Regions from separate parts of the Lysinibacillus sp. UBA5994 genome, predicted to be linked through region 1. Evidence: riboswitches for the same ligand, from Rfam matches in the RefSeq annotation. Region 1 holds a riboswitch; each other region holds the start of a gene.

Region 1 (6,220 bases):
GCAGCTCCAGCAGCGGCAGCACCAACTGAGGCAGCACCTGCACCAGCAGCGCCACAAGCAGCACCTGCACCAGTTGCAGCAGCTCCAGTAGTAGAAGAAACTTCTGGTGAGCGTGTAGTTGCATCTCCAGCAGCACGTCGTCTTGCACGTGAAAAAGGTATTGACCTTGCAGCGGTATCTCCAGTAGATCCACAAGGACGTGTACGTGTACAAGATGTAGCAGCTCATGGTACAGCACCAGCTGTAGCACCAGCAGCAGCACCTACATCCGTAGCAACTTCAGGAGGCCCAGTAGTATTCACACCAGCAGCTAATTCTGACCGTGTAACAATTGAAAAAATGAGCCGTCGTCGCCAAACAATTGCAAAACGTTTATTAGAAGTTAAACAATCAACAGCAATGTTAACAACATTCAACGAAATTGACATGACAAACATCATGGCACTTCGTAAACGTAAACAAGAAGAGTTTGTAAAAGCAAACGACATCAAACTTGGTTTCATGTCATTCTTCACTAAAGCTGTTGTTGCAGCACTGAAAAAATACCCATACGTAAACGCTCAAATCTCTGGCGATGAAATTCATTTAAATAACTTCTTTGATATCGGTATTGCTGTATCGACTGAAGAAGGTTTAGTCGTACCAGTTGTACGCGATGCAAATAGCAAAAACTTTGCAGAAATCGAAAAAGATATTGCTAACTTAGCGACAAAAGCTCGTGATAAAAAATTAGGCTTAAATGACATGGCTGGTGGATCATTCACAATCACAAATGGTGGTGTATTCGGTTCATTAATGTCAACACCAATTATGAACGGTACGCAAGCTGGTATTTTAGGTATGCACTCAATTGTAAACCGTCCAGTTGCAGTAAATGGTGAAGTTCAAATCCGTCCAATGATGTATGTAGCACTTTCATACGATCACCGTATCATCGATGGTAAAGATTCTGTAGGATTCTTAAAAACAGTTAAAGAATTAATCGAAAATCCTGAAGATTTATTATTAAATTCATAATTCCATTAAACCCTGCGAACAATGTTCAGCAGGGTTTTTTGTATGACGAAAGGTATTGACCGATTCTATGCTTGAAAGAGTACGAATGTTACATCGTTTAGAGGAGCAAAGAAAGAAAAAAACGCAACTTTTCTCATATGTAGAACATACTCTATAATAAATATTTGTTGTAATTTTCAGAAATATCAACAAAAGTTCAACGATTTAAAGTGGAAGCAGAACGCACAATATCCTAATATTGTCATTAGTCAGAAAAATGTTAAAATCGTCTTGACGAACATATTAGTTTTATAGTAGTATCTAAATATCAATTAAATAAACAAACCTCACGAATTGTTACCAGTGAGGTAGAGGCGCGGTATTTATTAGTTCATTGTTGAGTAAAAGCAAGCGAAGACGCAATGAAGAAGGAAATATCGCCGAAGTATAAAAGGAGCTCGTACTTTTATACTGGGTCTGCAGTGAATAAGTGCAGGACTGTCCTAGTAAATGGATTTCCAGATTTACTAGGTTGTGCTATCTCGGAAACATGGAAATTATAGTGAGGATTTGGGCAACTGTCATAAAAGGTAAGACCTAAGTTCAATAAACTTAGGTCTTTTTTAGTACAGTTGTCTTATTTTTTTACAGAAAAGGGGAGTTTTTCATGAAAAGAAAATGGTTGTTAGTAATGATCTCTATCATGACGGCAATTGTGCTAGCTGCATGTGGCACAAGTGACAAAAAAGAGGGCGGTTCAAGTGATGCTGGAACTGACAAAGAAGAAGGTGGCGGTGAATTCCGAATTGGAATGGAGGCTGGCTACCCACCGTTCAACTGGACACAGCAAGACGATGCAAATGGTGCAGTGAAAATTGCGGATAATGCAGAGTATGCAGGTGGCTATGATGTACAAATGGCAAAGAAAATCGCTGAAGGTCTAGGCAAAGAGTTAGTCATTGTTAAAATGGAGTGGGACGGTTTAGTTCCTGCGCTACAATCAAACAAAATTGATGCAATTATTGCAGGTATGTCACCAACAGAAGAACGTAAGAAAACAATTGATTTTACAGAAAACTATTATACTTCTGATTTTGTTATGGTTATTAAAAAAGGTAGCAAATATGAAGGCGCAAAATCGATTCAAGACTTCTCAGGTGCTAAAATTACATCACAATTAAATACATCAAACTACACAGTTATCGATCAAATTAAAGGCGTAGAAAAGCAAACAGCAATGGAGAGCTTCCCAGCAATGCGTGTGGCGTTAGAAGCAGGTAAAATTGATGGCTATGTAGCTGAACGTCCAGAGGGCATTTCCGCTTCTGCTGCCAACGATAAATTCACATATGTAGCATTTGAAGAAGGCTTTGATACAGACCTATCAAATACTTCAATTGCTGTAGGCTTACGTAAAGATGATGCAAATCGTGAAAAAATCAATGAAATCCTAAAAGGCATTTCAGAAGATGATCGTCAAGCGATTATGGAAGAAGCTATTTCTCAACAACCCGCAGCACAATAATGACATGGCACGGACTAGCAATTAGTCCGTGCATGATCATTTCATCATTATCAAAATGAGAACCTCTCTACATAATGATAATGTCCTAGCGTGACAAATCATAGAATGGTAGAAAGAGCTAGGACACAAAAGAAATAAGCGAGCAAGATGACATTGTTAGGAGGAACATCATGAGTCTTGAATGGATACTTTCAATTATTGAAAACAACTGGCAAATGTTTTTACGAGGTGCGTATTATACGTTACTGATTTCGAGTATTAGTACAATTATTGGTGCATTTATCGGATTTTTCATCGGAATTATGCATACGATTCCAGTTCGTAAAAAAGGTGTGAAATTTTATAGCTTAAAGCTCATTAATTTTATACTAACATGCTATGTTGAATTTTTCCGTGGTACACCAATGATTGTACAAGCTATGGTTGTCTACTACGGATTAGATATCGCATTCGGTATCGATATGCACTTTATTACAGCAGGTATTTTAGTCGTTTCCCTCAATACAGGGGCCTATATGGCAGAAATTGTTCGTGGCGGTATTGTATCCATTGATAATGGTCAATACGAGGCAGCATCAGCAATTGGCATGAACCACTTCCAAATTATGCTTCATGTTGTCTTACCACAAGTAGCGCGTAATGTTTTACCAGCGACAGGTAACCAATTAATCATGAATATTAAAGATACAGCCGTATTAAATGTCATTGGAGTAACGGAATTATTCTTCCAAACAAAATCAATTTCGGGTAACAACTTCCGTTATTTCGAATCATTCTTCGTTGCATGTGTTCTTTATTTCATCATGACATTTACCGCATCTCGCATCCTTCTGTATGTTGAAAAACGTCTAGATGGTCCTGATGCCTATCAAAAAGAACAAAAAGAAGCCGTATAGGGGGACGCACAAATGGCAGTCATTAAAATCGAACATTTAAGTAAATCATTTGGACGTAACCAAGTGTTAAAAGATGTGAATTTCCAAGTGGAAAAAGGGGAGGTAGTTTGTTTAATTGGCTCCTCTGGCTCTGGTAAATCCACATTGCTTCGTTGCATAAATTTATTAGAAACGCCAAGTGGCGGTCAAATTATTTATAAAGGGGAAGACATCCTAGATGAAAAGCACAATATTCAAGAATATCGCACACATTTAGGCATGGTGTTCCAGCAGTTCAATTTATTTAACAACCACAATGTCATAAGTAATTGCACGGTGGGCCAAATCAAAGTGTTAAAACGTTCGAAAAAAGAAGCAGAAGAAACGGCGCTTAAATACTTGAAAATCGTTGGCATGGATCAATATGTGAATGCCAAGCCCCGTCAACTCTCAGGCGGACAAAAGCAGCGTGTGGCCATCGCTCGTGCCTTATCAATGAATCCTGATGTAATGCTATTCGATGAGCCAACATCCGCATTAGACCCAGAAATGGTGGGTGAGGTATTAAAGGTAATGCGTCAGCTAGCAAACGAGGGCAATACGATGCTCATCGTGACACATGAGATGGAATTTGCCAAAGAAGTAGCAGATCGTGTTGTCTTTATGGATAAAGGTGTAATTGTGGAAGAAGGCCCTCCAGCACAAGTATTAGTCAATCCACAACATGAACGTACGAAGGAATTTTTAAAGCGTACATTAAAATAAGCACAAAAAAGTGAGTCCAACCTGTTGGACTCACTTATTTTCTAGAATTCCATTCTGCATAAAGTACAAAGCAGATTGCGAATGCTACAGCAATGATAAAAAACCATTGCGGTACACCACCAAAACTCATCATAACACCTCAAATTTTCATTTTTTTTGGATAGAATAGGTATAGTATTTCTTTTTTCTCCACAAAAGACCAAAAATATTATAAAATAAGCAATAGACATTAGCTTTTGCTAGTAAAGAGAGGTAGAGAGAATATGTTACATTTAAAATGGAAAGATGCGCCAACATTACGAACGGTTACTTGCAAACATACAAATGCATCGAAATACTTAGTATCAAACGTATTAACAGTAGGAAAAGAGTATGAAGTGAAAAATGAAACAGAAGAGTTCGTTTTTATCATCGACAACACAGGTAATGTCGGTGGCTACTATAAAGATTATTTTGAATAAAAACAAACAGGGTGGTTCAGAACATTTGCTGAGCCACCCATTTTTTTGTTAATCTCGCTGATAGCTGCTAGCACCCGCCACATCCTGTAGCTGTTGTTTCTCTTGTTCAGTTGCGGTATGCAGGGCAAAGACATCTTTAATTGCTGTTTGCAGCTCTTGCTGTGTTTCTTTAAACTTCGAAACTTGCTGTTCAAACGTGGGACTTGAGAAGCGATCATGAGCCCTTGATAATCGCTCCTCTAAACGTGCATAATGATGATCCATATGCATCGATAGCATCATCGCCAGTTGGTTTTTCCAGAGCGGAATCAAGGTAACGATAGAAAACTCAATTTTTTCAGCTAATGTTTGATTGGCCTGCTGAATCATACGGATTTGAGGAGCTGTTTGCAGAGCGACTTGCTGTGATACTTGTAAATCATAAATACGTTGATCGAGTCTTTCGATTTGAGCAGCAAAGTCATTTAATTGCTGGATCGCAAGTGGCTGTTTGGTAGCTTGGACACTCGTTATTTGTGCAGGTAGCTCTACCTCAATGGCTTGCTGCTTTTTCATTTGTCCTGCGGCAATCGCCGTTGCCAATTCCTCAAAAAATCCTCGATTATGGGCATAAAGCGCCTCTAAGTTTTCAACATCTTTTATCAGCTGAAGCTGTGCACGTTCTAGCTGAACGCCAATGCGTTCCACCTGTATACTAATACGTTCAAATTCTGTGAGTGTTTGCTTCACATTAGGCTCGGTTTTGCCAAAGATTTTTTTGAAAAAGGTTTGCTTTTTTGGTTCCAAAGCAGTTGGATCTACTCGATCTAACGTCTGCATTAAAGAATCCAGCATTTGACCAATTTTAGTGACATCCTTTTGCTTTACTTGAGCAAGCATGCGGTCGGCAAATTGAGACAGAGCTCGCTGTGAATCTTGCCCAAGGGACAGCAATGATTCAAAATCAGTCAAATCGATTTGACTGGCATACAGTAATGCACGACTTTGTGCAAGAGGCGATAGCGTTTCATAAGTCGCCATCGCCTCGTTTTGCGGAGTTGTTTCTAAATAGGATTGGACTAGTGGAGAAAGCCCTGGTATGGTATTTAGTTGAAATGCGTGTTCGTTTGCTGTCATTTATCATCGCCTCGCCAGTCCAATTGTTCTCTACGTCTAAGATTGGAACGATTTGCGAATTCAATCTCCATTTGCAGATGATCGATATCATTTGCAAGCGCATCCTTCAAATCAATTTGAATTGTGTCATTCAAATCAGTTAGGGTTTCACGTGTTTTGGATAAAGTTAATTGAATTTCCTTATCCTTCACTGGCTGCTTGGAAAGCATTGTATATTTATCCGTTAATTCTACAGCAGAAGGTAAGTGTGCATAGAAAAATGGTTCCACATTATAAAATTTACGTGGGTCTGTCTTGACGATTTTGACGATATTTTTGGAGATACGCGTCATTTCAAGTAGTTGTTTAAACGCTGAAACAGAACGTACACGTAAATAGTTTTGACTCAATGTTTGAATATGCTTATTAGCTGTTAATACTTGTGTTTCAATGTGTTTGAATTCTTCTTTTGTGATGCCTGCTATTTGCATGACTTTCTTTTT
Region 2 (6,220 bases), on a different contig from region 1:
ACCATGGGTTTTGCTTGTCCTGCTAAAAAAGCTTACTAGTAAAAAATTAGAGGTTGTCTCCTTACAAGAGGTACAGTTATATTTAGCTGTGGCACATGCTATTACCAAGGATTATCTCGAGCCAGTCAATACTGTTAAAAATATGCAGGAGCTATTAGACGTCAACTATTTGTGGATAGAAAATGAGGATAATGATGAGCAGGAGTGGGAGAAAGAAACGCCAAAGGGCTATGAGGAGCAAGCTTTTGTAGGCTATTACTATTATAGTTATATGCTTTTACAAGAGGCTGTTCCTATTTTTTCTACTATAACAGCTCGTAATAATGAAGCATCAGAATGCCTTGCTGAATTGCTAACATTACTCCAGCAACCCGACAATTAAGTAATGTGTAAACACTATATAGAAATAGAGCAGATGGAGGAATCTAATCCACCTGCTTTATTTAATTTTAATGCACATATTCATCCTTAGAGGCTCTCATTGAGCAAAAGAAGAGTAACATTGCTACAACGACAAAGAGCCATCCCGCAATATTCCAGCCGCCAAATAAATCATGCAAGTAGCCAAAAAGAATAGGACCAATTGCGGCAAATAAATAACCCAAAGATTGTGCAAAGCCTGATAAATCTGCTGCTTCAAATGCAGTACGAGTACGGAGAGTGAAGAACATCATTGCTAGGGCAAATGAAGAACCACCTGCTAACCCTAGAAGAACCATCCACAGTACCCCAAGACTTGTCCATTCCATGACAACCCCAACAAAGCCTACTAAATAGAAGGATGTAAACATCAATACAAGTGGGCGTTGAGAAGTCATTTTACCAGCAATAATAGGCACTGCTAAGGCCATTGGTACTTGTGAGAATTGCATGATTGAAAACATCCAGCCAGCTTTATCAGGTGCTAAACCTTGAGCAATATAGATCTCAGGTATCCAAGCTGCTGTTGTGTAGAATAATAAAGACTGTAAACCCATTGCCCCTGTGACAGCCCAAGTAACTTGTGATTTCCATAAAGGTGTACTGGTCTTCTTAGATGTAGTAACTGGTTCTGGTTTATTTGATTTTAGTTGAGGTATCCAAATTAAGATTGTAATTAGAACGAGTATGAGTGCAATGGAAAGTGCACCTTGCCAGCCTAACGATGAATTAGCTATCGGATAGCTAATACCAGCACCAAGGCCAGCAGTAAAATTCATGGACATGGTGAAAAAGGCCATTAATAAACCCACATGATAGGGAAATTTCAACTTCAATAATCCTGGAATTAGTACATTTCCAAAAGAAATGGCTACGCCAATTAGCACAGTACCCAATAGAAGTAATTCTGTAGTACCAAGTGAACGTAGGACAATTCCTAAAGCCAAGAGAAAAGTGGATAAAAATAATGTTAGCTCAAGCCCTAGTTTGCGTGCTACAACTGGTGCAAATGGAGATATAACAGCAAAAGCCAGCAATGGTATCGTTGTTAGAAAGCCTGCCAAAACATTAGATATTCCAAGATCTTCACGGATAAAGGATATAATTGGGCCAACAACAGTTAGTGGCATTCGTAATGTAGAGGCTATAAAGATAACTCCAAAGACTAAAAGTAAGGTTGTTCCTTTCCAGCTAATTTTTTTACTTGGAAAACTAGTGGAATGATCATTTGTAGTCAAAATAAAATCCCCCCTAATAATAACCATTCTAATTGAACTACTATAACACTTTATCACACTATTAAAAATAGTAGAAGATTCATAAAATACAGAACATTTGTGGTTGTATTGAAATGTCTATGGTCTTATGTTAGTATAATAAACATCATAAATTTAATAATTATATGCCTCATGTTTGTATTGAGGTAGAGGTCGCGATATTTATAAGTATGCTAATTGAAATGACAAGCATTGATGAAATTAGTTGAAAGGAAATATTGCCGAAGTGTGAGGGGACTTGAAAACCTCATGCTGGGGCTGTCTCCGAAAGGAACAGAACTGTCACGTTTGCACAACGTGTTGAGCTATCATGTAGGAAAAACTGAGGATTAATGTAGCCATCACAGTGTATATGTGATGGCATTTTTTTGCCTCATAAATAGGAAGGAAGCTATATCGTGAGTGAAATAAAAGTAAATCAGCTCGGACATAAAGCACCGAAGCTGAAAAAAGAATTAAAAAGCCGTCATATTACAATGATTTCTTTAGGCGGTACAATTGGTACGGGACTATTTTTAGCCAGTGGAGGAGCAATTGCTCAGGCAGGGCCTGGAGGAGCATTGCTGGCCTATGCTTTAATTGGTATTATGGTGTATTTTTTAATGACAAGCTTAGGGGAAATGGCTGCCTATATGCCATCCTCAGGTTCATTTAGTACGTATGCAACCAAATTTGTAGATCCTGCCTTGGGCTTTGCATTAGGCTGGAACTACTGGTATAACTGGGCAATCACCATTGCTGCCGAAATTGCTGCTGTGTCATTAATTATGAAATATTGGTTCCCAGATAGCTCATCAGCACTTTGGACAGTATTATTTATTGCTGTGGTATTGACGTTTAATTTACTATCCGTAAAAAGTTATGGTGAAAGTGAATATTGGTTTGCCATGATTAAAGTAGCAACGGTTATTGTTTTTATTATCATTAGCTTACTAATGATTTTTGGTATTTTAGGTGGGCAGGCTCCTGTAGGTTTCACTAATTTCTTTGTTAGTGATGGGCCATTCCATGGTGGCTTCCTTGCTACATTTGGTATTTTCCTAGCTGCAGGATTTTCATTCCAAGGAACAGAATTACTAGGAATTACAGCTGGTGAAACAGATGATCCTGGTAAAAATATTCCGAAGGCTGTTAAATCTGTATTTTGGCGTATTCTTTTGTTTTATATTTTAGCGATTGGTGCAATTGGGATGTTAATTCCATTTACAGACGAACGTTTATTATCAGAAGATATCGCAGTATCACCGTTTACACTAGTGTTTGACCGCCTAGGTATTGCCTTTGCTGCTTCATTAATGAATGCCATTATTTTAACGGCTATGCTGTCAGCAGGAAATTCAGGACTATATGCATCTTCTCGTATGTTATGGCAATTAGCAGTGGATGGACATGCACCTAAATTTTTTGCAAAGCTAAGTCGTAGAGGTATTCCGATTTATGCACTTATGGCAACATTAGCTGTAGGCTGTTTAGCATTTTTGGCATCCTTCTTTGGCGATGGAGTGGTTTATATCTGGCTATTAAATGCTTCTGGAATGTCTGGCTTTATTGCATGGCTAGGTATTGCGTTTAGTCATTATCGTTTCCGCCGAGCGTTTGATGCACAAGGCTTAGATCCAAAGTTATTACCTTATAAAGCCAAATTATATCCGTTTGGACCATTATTTGCTTTTACAGTTTGTATGATCGTAGTCATTGGACAAAATTACACAGCCTTTACAGGCGATAAGATTGATTGGTACGGTATCCTTGTTTCGTATATTGGGATTCCATTATTTTTAGCATTATGGTTTGGCTATAAATTAAAGCACAAAACAAAAATGCTTCCACTTGAAGATTGTGATTTAAAAGTTGAAGATTAAATAATAGAGCTGTTCTATAAACCAAAGAGTGATGGTTTATGGATCAGCTCTTTTTTCAACACTCATAAACAAAATCTCTCTAATCAAACATCATAAATATGGTAATGTAATATACATATGGAAATTGGGTTTGATAGGAGAGGTGCATCATAGTGCAAAAGCATATTTTACTTGTAGAAGACGATGAAGCCATTCGTGAAATGGTTGATAATTACTTAACGATGGAAGGTTTCCAGGTCACAACAGCGACTAATGGCGAAGAGGCATTACAAAATTGTTTGCAAAATATCTTTGATTTGGTCATCTTAGATATTATGATACCTAAATTAAATGGATTGGAAGTATTAAAGATTATTAGAGAGCAGGCAGCACTTCCTATCATTATTATGTCTGCAAAAGACAGTGATGTTGATAAAGCATTGGGCTTAGGGTTAGGGGCAGATGATTATATTGCTAAACCCTTTTCTATGCTAGAATTTTCAGCACGTGTAAAGGCTGTTATCAGAAGAGCTACGAAATACTCTAGTCAAGCTGAACAAAAGCAAGAGGTCCTCGAAATTGATAATTTAAAGATAGATATTGTTAATTTCTCAATAACAAAGAGCGGACAAGAGATAAAGCTGACATCAAAGGAATTTTCCATTTTAAAATTGTTTGTGACAAATCGTCACAGAGTTTTTACCAAAGAGCAAATTTATCAGATGATATGGAAAGATGCCTATTACGGAGACGAAAATATTATAAATGTACATATCAGAAGACTACGTGAAAAAATAGAAGATGATCCGTCACATCCTCACTATATTAAAACCCTATGGGGAATCGGCTATAAGTTTGAAGGGTAAAAATATATGATATTTCTATTATTAATAATTGTATTGCTAATTGGCATTCTCATTTTTCAATGGAAAGTCAAGAAGGAACAAGAACGAGCTATCCAATATATTCATCGAAAACTACATGTAATTGTGAATGAGCAGACGTATGAAAAGATTCTAATAACAACTACAAATTCAGAAATTCAACAGTTACTTATTACACTGAATACTTTGCTAGATCAACATCAAAAAGTCCAGGCTACACATCATAAAATGGAAAATTCTATGAAAAAGATGTTGGCCAATATTTCGCATGATCTTAAAACGCCTTTAACCGTTGTACTTGGCTATATTGAAATGCTTCAACTTCAAAACGCGAATAGTGACGAGGAACAGCAACGTTTACTTACGGGTGTACATGCTAAAACATTAGAGGTATTAAAAATTATTCATACATTTTTTGACTTGGCAAAATTAGAGGCTGGGGACACAGATTATCCAATCACTAAAATCAATGTCAGTGAAATATGCCGAAAAAATGTTTTGTCTTTTTACGATTTGGTTACTTCATTGGGATTAGATATTAAAATTGATATCCCTGAAAGCTCCATATATGCACTTGGTAATGAAGAAGCATTAAATAGAGTGCTAAACAATCTACTGTCTAATGCTATTGCATATGGAGCAGATGGCAATGTAATTGGAATTACTATAAGAAACGATGAAGCCAATATTGATATTGATGTGTGGGATTGTGGCAAGGGCATTGATGAATACCATATCGATCGCGTTTTTGAAAGGATGTATACACTTGAGGATTCTCGAAATAAATCTTTCCAAGGTAGCGGTCTGGGACTAACGATTACAAAGCGGCTTGTAGAAATAATGAATGGCTCGATCCGTTTATCGAGTATTCCCTATGAAAAAACTATTTTTACGATTTCGTTAAAGCGAATGATGTATTGAATCCATTATGCTTGTAGAGCTTTAATGCTTTGCAGGCTTTTTTACTTAAGAAATTTGTAAGAATGCAGTAATAAAATAGAGAGTTTCATTTTTTATAATGAAACTAGTCACAATTGAGGGAGAGAATTACATGACATACATTGTAAAAACAAATCAGCTTACGAAAGTGTACGATGGAAAGGAAGTTGTTTCTGCTGTCAATATGAACGTTAAGAAAGGTGAGATTTATGGATTTTTAGGTCCTAATGGTGCGGGTAAAACGACTGTTATGAAGATGCTAACTAATCTTACGAAACCTACAAGTGGGGATGTAGAAATTTTGGGGGCGAAATTGACGGACAAATCCTATGAAATACTAAAAAGAATGGGGACAATTATTGAATATCCTATTTTTTATGAAAAATTAACGGCTAGAGAGACCCTGGAATTACATTGTGAATACATGGGTTATTATGATAAGAAAGAAATTGCACATGTTCTTAATTTAGTAAAGTTATCGAATACAGAGAATAAGCAGGTTAAAGATTTTTCTCTGGGGATGAAGCAAAGATTAGGCATCGCAAGGGCCATTATTACAAAGCCAGAGTTACTTATATTAGACGAACCAATTAATGGATTGGACCCAGTAGGGATAAAGGAGTTAAGAGAGCTTTTCAAGATGCTTTGTAAGGAGTACGGCATAACTATTATTATCTCTAGTCATATTCTAGCTGAAATAGAACAATTGGTCGATACAATAGGTGTTATTAAGAATGGAAGGCTCATCACTGAGGTAGCAATGGATACTATTAATCGTGATCAGGTCAATTATACGGAAGTGATCGTAAGTGATGGGAAAAAGGCAGCGTTTATTATTGAAAGCGAATTAAACATTACG
Region 3 (6,220 bases), on a different contig from region 1:
ATTGGATCTACTGGAAAATGTGGGTTTTAAATATTGCAGCAGAGTCTGTCGTGGCTGCTATCTTTATTCAATATTGGTTACCAGAATATCCAATTTGGATACTGGCACTATCTGTTTCTGTGTTAGTAACAGCGATTAATTTATTATCCGTAAAAATCTTTGCAGAAACAGAATATTGGCTAGCATTAATCAAAATTACTGTTATTATTGTCTTTATCATTGCAGGACTTATTTTATTGCTTGTGACGTTTGGAAATCATAGTGCTGTTGGTTTTGCTAACTTAACGGAGCATGGTGGGTTCTTCCCTAATGGCTCGACGGGATTAATTGCTGCAATGCTTGTAGTTATCTACTCCTATGGTGGGACAGAAATCATCGGGATTACATTAGCTGAAACGAAAAATCCTGAAAAAGTAGTGCCAAAAGCTGTTCGCAGTACATTAGTACGTATTGTTACTTTTTATTTACTGCCATTCTTTATTATCGTAAGCTTGATTCCTTGGAATGAAGTAAATGGGGTTCCTGAAAGCCCGTTTGTCATGGTTTTTAAAATGGTTGGTATTCCAGGGGCAGACCATATTATGAACGCTGTTGTTTTACTTGCCATTATTTCATCAATGAATTCAGGACTGTATGGATCATCACGCGTACTATATACACAGGCTGTAGATGGACGTGTGCCTAAAATCTTTGCTTATTTATCGAAACGAAAAGTACCAGTATATGCTATTTTAATGTGTACTTTAGCGATGTATTTAGGGGTCATTTTATCTTTATATGCGGGAAGCAAAACATTTGATTTTCTAATGGGATCACTTGGTTATACTGTGTTATTTATTTGGTTAATTATTGCGATTGCACATTTAAAATCACGTAAAAAACAAGCAGAGCACACAAGTGCCTATGAAGTAAAATGGTTCCCTTATACGACTTGGATAGCTATATTGGCGTTAAGTGCGATTCTCATCGGAATTATTTTCACCACATCTATTATTGTGACAGGCATTACGTTAGCTATTTACCTTTTTATTACGTTAACCTATGTATTGAAGGGGCGTTATCAAGTCAATTAATGACTGTGTATTGATTTTTCGACACAGATTTGCATAAAAAATACATTGTAGGCAGATTGTTCGCTCAAGTGAATTTATCCATGCTATACTACAAGCATAGTAAGTTTAAGGAGGATTTCAAATGGCAATTGTACATGCAACAGATGCTACGTTCCAGGACGATATTAAAGAAGGGTTAGTACTAGTAGACTTTTGGGCTGCTTGGTGCGGACCATGTAAAATGATTGGGCCAGTTCTTGAAGAAATGGACGCTGCAGGTAGTGCGGCTAAAATTGTAAAAGTTGACGTTGACAATAACCAAGGTACTGCAGCTCAGTATCAAATTATGTCAATCCCATCTTTACTATTATTTAAAGATGGAGAATTAGTTGACAAAACAGTAGGCTTCCAACCAAAAGAAGCTTTAGAAGCATTTATCGCAAAACATGCGTAATGAATGAAGTTCACAAAGCCGAGCCATCAATTGATGTGTTCGGCTTTTTTTCGTTATATAATAAAGAAAATAACTAACATTATTCTAATGAGGGGAATTTTTACTTAGGGGGGCAGGTAGGTAATGAACGATTTAATAAAGCGAAAACTGGATATTTTACCAGATCAACCTGGCTGCTATTTGATGAAGGATCGACAAGGGACTATCATTTATGTCGGTAAAGCAAAAGTTCTAAAAAACCGTGTACGTTCTTATTTTACGGGAACACATGAAGGGAAAACGCAAAGGCTTGTAGGTGAAATAGAAGATTTTGAGTATATTGTAACGTCATCAAATATTGAAGCACTTATTTTAGAGCTGAATCTCATCAAATTACATGATCCAAAATATAATGTCATGTTAACGGATGATAAGACCTATCCATATTTAAAAATTACGAATGAAAAACATCCACGTCTGATTACGACACGGAAGGTAAAAAAGGATAAGGCAAAATATTTTGGTCCTTATCCGAATGCCTATGCAGCAAGTGAAACGAAAAAGCTATTGGATCGATTGTATCCGCTGCGCAAATGTGTACAATTACCTTCCAAGGTTTGCTTGTACTATCACATGGGTCAATGCTTAGCACCTTGTGTGAAGGAAATTGATGGTCAGGTTTATCAAGAAATGATTGAGGATATGACGAAGTTTCTAAATGGTGGTGTGGAGGCAGTCAAAAAAGAGCTTGAAGTTAAAATGCTAGCAGCTGCAGAAAACCTAGAATTTGAGCGAGCGAAGGAATTCCGAGACCAAATTGCCCATATTGATACGGTTATGCAGAAACAAAAAATAGTTTCAAGTGATACAACAAATCGAGATGTATTTGGCTATGCTGTTGAAAAAGGATGGATGTGTGTTCAGGTTTTCTTTGTGCGTCAAGGAAAGCTGATTGAGCGCGATGTCTCAATTTTTCCCATCTATCAAGATGCAGAGGAAGAATTTTTAACATTTGTTGGGCGCTTTTATGAAAAGCCAGAGCATATTAAGCCAAAAGAAATTTTTATTCCACAAGCCATTGATGCAGCTATCTTAACAGAATTATTAGAAATTAAAGTGCTCACACCGAAAAGAGGTCAAAAGAAGGAATTGGTTGAATTAGCTACCAAAAATGCTGAAATTGCTGTGGCAGCTAAATTCCAGCTAATAGAGCGTCAGGAAGAACGTACGATTGGTGCTTGTGAGGCACTTGGTGAAGCAATGGGTATTAGTACACCTTTACGAATTGAAGCTTTTGATAATAGTCATATGCATGGAACGGATGCAGTGTCTGCTATGGTTGTTTTCATTGATGGGAAGCCTGCGAAAAAGGAGTACCGAAAATATAAAACGCGTACAGCAGCCAAGCATGATGATTACGGTGCAATGCAGGAGGTTATACGTCGTCGCTATATACGTGTTTTAAAGGAAGGACTACCATTACCAGATTTAGTCTTAATTGATGGTGGTAAGGGACAAATGGAAGTAGCCCGTGAAGTACTAGAAGATGAGCTTGGTCTTGTTATACCGATTGCTGGTTTAGCCAAGGATGATAAGCATAATACATCTCAGCTCTTGTTTGGTGATCCACCAGAAGTGATTAGCTTAAAACGTACAAGTGATGGCTTTTATTTATTACAACGAATTCAAGACGAAGTCCATCGCTTTGCTATTACCTTCTTGCGTCAACAGCATGAGAAGCATGCCATTCAATCTGTATTAGATCATATTGAAGGGGTAGGACCAAAACGAAAGCAACAGCTGCTTAAACATTTCGGTTCAGTCAAAAAAATTCGAGAGGCGAGCGAGCTAGCATTACAGGAGGCTGGGATGCCCGCTAATTTAGCAAGCCAAATTTTTAGCTATTTTCAGCAACAATCATTGTCAAAGGAATAGGCATGTGCTATGGTTATAAATAACATTGTTTTCAATGTTATGAAGAGTCAACTGCGTGACTAGTTTGTTTACGCAAAGGCTTAATGAATTGAATACATTCACTTTAAAGTGATGATAGAGGTGCAAGATTCAAGAGTAACACGATGGAGGATGGACAAGTCCAGAGATATTGTGTGAAAGGGGAGCTTGCCGAAGTACAGGATTGTTGTTCCATTGTTGTACTGGTTTTGCATTTAAGAAATGTAAGACTGTCGATTCTAAACGTTTCGGAGAGCTATCACACATGCGCAAGTTACGATTATTGTACATGTTATAGGCAGCTTTCACGTTATGTGGAGGCTGCCTTTTAGTTTTCTAGAAACGGTTTTACCCCCCATAATTTGGTGAAATACATGAACTGGAAGGGAGAACGAAAGAAATGGCTAAAATCGTGATGAAGTTTGGAGGAGCTGCATTAGCTTCTACTGAACAAATCCAAGAGGCTGCTAGGAAAGCGATTGCTGAAAAGGACAAAGGATTGGATGTAGTAGTGGTCGTTGCAGCGATGGGACACACTGCGAAAGAGATGAAAATGATGGTACACCAACTAACTGACGATGTGTCGAAAAGAGAATTAGATGCAGTTTTGTCAACTGGATCTCAATTATCTAGTGCTTTATTTACCATCGCTTTGCAGGAAGCAGGCTATGAGGCTGTGTCTCTAACTGGATGGCAAGCTGGTATACATACGGATGGTATGTATCGACATGCTCGTATCGACTATATAGATATTAGTCGTATGGAAGAACATTTTGCACAGGGACAAATTGTGGTTATTGCTGGAGAACAAGGGATTGACGAAGTGCACAATATCACCACGCTTGGAAAAGGTGGAGCTGAAACAGCTGCTGTTGCACTTGCCATAGCGTTGGAAGCGGAGAGAGTAGATATGTATACAAATGTGGATGGTGTTTATACAGCAGATCCACGATATGTTCCCAATGCCCAAAAGCTTCAAGAAATTTCATATGATGAAATGTTGGAATTATCGAATTTAGGGTCTCATATCATACATCCTCGTGCGGTGGAGTTAGCGAAGAAATTTCAAATGCCTGTTATTATACGTTCAAGTTTAATAGAATCAGTAGGCACTTTATTGAAGGAGGAAGTGGAAATGGAAAAAAATTTAGTCGTTCGTGGTGTTGCATTTGAATCAGATATTATTCGTTTAACAGTAGGGTATGATGCTTTTTCCAATGCTTCATTAGCAGATATATTTACGGTTCTTGCAGAGAACCGTATTAATGTAGATATTATTGTCCAAGCCATTATTGATGGGTTGAAGCCAACTGTATCGTTTTCCATTTTAAAAGAGGAATTTGCGGAAGCATTACGTGTTTTAGAGGATAGTAAATTATCACTTGGATTTAGTTTTGCTGACTTCGAAATTGGACTAGCAAAAGTTTCTATTATTGGTTCAGGCATGGCTTCCAATCCAGGCGTTGCTGCTCGTATGTTTGATCGGTTACGTCGTGAAAATATCCCTGTAAAAATGGTTAGTACTTCTGAAATAAAAGTGTCCGTTGTTGTACCACAGGATGATATGATCCAAGCAGCTAATGCTCTCCATGATGAGTTTAATTTAGAGCAAGCACTTTACATATAATAATAGAAGAAACAGCATTTTATGTAATTGACCGAAATAAAAGGAAGAAAAAAGAAGGATTGTCATCCCATTCTTTAATGGGAAACAATCCTTTTTAATTATTCTGAGGGAATGGTATTCATAATACGTTCTTTAACGTCCCATTTGACTGTAAACATGACGTATTGTTGCTTTTCCCGTTTTTCATTATAGCATTCTGTCAGGTAGCCTTTAGCTAGTTGAATTTGCTCTGCTATAAATCCTGCTTCAAGTTTAAAGCTACGCTGCTTTATTTGAAGAATTTCAGGGTCATTTGTCAACTGGAAAATACGTCCATCTTTTGATTCCTTTATGAGTTCTAATGTACCCCAGCAGGCATCTGCGAAAAATGCGATAAGTTCATCTTGACTTTTACATGGGAACTTGCGAGCAAGCTCTTTACCTGCCCAATAAAGGACGTCATCTTCATGTTTACCGAGTATAGAAGATAGAATATGATCACGAATGATCTCATAGCCAAATGATGAGATTGTAGGAGATGGAGTGTTTAACATTGTTATCCTTCTTTCTTAGAATTTTCTTAAAATTTAACGGTAATAAAGTAATGATAGATTTTTCGAGAAAAAACGACGCATCATGTACTAGATTAGTTCTTTAATAAGCTCTATGAAAAACTCCGAGTTGCCTTGACGCTCGTAGCTCTTGAGAGTACAATAAACATGTCATAATATTGTACCATGATGAAATACACAGTCAATGAAGTATCATTTACAAAATGATGACTTCTTTTGTTGTGCTATTTTAAGTACTAAGGGGGGTAACAGTCTTGTCGAAAGATCGAGAGTTTTTATGGCGTCGCTTACATTCTCTACTTGGGATCATTCCAGTAGGTCTGTTTTTAACGATGCACCTGTTCATTAACTTTACAGCAACAGGCGGGGCAGAAAGTTACAACGATGCTACCGCAGTAATGGAAAAGATTCCATTCCTTATCCTAGTTGAATGGATTGTCATCTATATTCCATTAATGTTCCACGCATTTTATGGTGTCTACATTGCATTCACTGCTACACCAAACACAGGACGTTTCAGCACGTACCGTAACTGGATGTTCTCTTTACAACGTTTTACTGGTGTATTCTTAGTGATATTCATTGCATGGCATATTTTCCAAAC

What was found. A riboswitch is a leader RNA that binds a small molecule or an ion and turns the genes downstream of it on or off. The one in region 1 is predicted to bind lysine.
Positions count from the first base shown of each region.
Region 2: linked by a shared signal. The riboswitch ahead of B3D98_RS10150 (amino acid permease) and the one ahead of B3D98_RS09240 (transporter substrate-binding domain-containing protein) in region 1 are both predicted to bind lysine.
Region 3: linked by a shared signal. The riboswitch ahead of B3D98_RS14435 (aspartate kinase) and the one ahead of B3D98_RS09240 (transporter substrate-binding domain-containing protein) in region 1 are both predicted to bind lysine.

Region 1 is NZ_DJAU01000026.1:228,193-234,412, reverse strand. It holds gene odhB (2-oxoglutarate dehydrogenase complex dihydrolipoyllysine-residue succinyltransferase) at 1-1,017, shown strand, start outside; lysine riboswitch at 1,358-1,544, shown strand; gene B3D98_RS09240 (transporter substrate-binding domain-containing protein) at 1,664-2,521, shown strand; gene B3D98_RS09235 (amino acid ABC transporter permease) at 2,692-3,417, shown strand; gene B3D98_RS09230 (amino acid ABC transporter ATP-binding protein) at 3,430-4,161, shown strand; gene B3D98_RS09225 (DUF6501 family protein) at 4,425-4,622, shown strand; gene B3D98_RS09220 (toxic anion resistance protein) at 4,671-5,738, opposite strand; gene B3D98_RS09215 (5-bromo-4-chloroindolyl phosphate hydrolysis family protein) at 5,735-6,220, opposite strand, start outside.
Region 2 is NZ_DJAU01000029.1:3,166-9,385, forward strand. It holds gene B3D98_RS10140 (hypothetical protein) at 1-382, shown strand, start outside; gene B3D98_RS10145 (CynX/NimT family MFS transporter) at 450-1,658, opposite strand; lysine riboswitch at 1,837-2,013, shown strand; gene B3D98_RS10150 (amino acid permease) at 2,096-3,559, shown strand; gene B3D98_RS10155 (response regulator transcription factor) at 3,712-4,404, shown strand; gene B3D98_RS10160 (sensor histidine kinase) at 4,411-5,343, shown strand; gene B3D98_RS10165 (ABC transporter ATP-binding protein) at 5,474-6,220, shown strand, end outside.
Region 3 is NZ_DJAU01000044.1:40,999-47,218, forward strand. It holds gene B3D98_RS14420 (amino acid permease) at 1-1,073, shown strand, start outside; gene trxA (thioredoxin) at 1,195-1,506, shown strand; gene uvrC (excinuclease ABC subunit UvrC) at 1,630-3,420, shown strand; lysine riboswitch at 3,528-3,705, shown strand; gene B3D98_RS14435 (aspartate kinase) at 3,839-5,065, shown strand; gene B3D98_RS14440 (YslB family protein) at 5,164-5,598, opposite strand; gene B3D98_RS14445 (succinate dehydrogenase cytochrome b558 subunit) at 5,871-6,220, shown strand, end outside.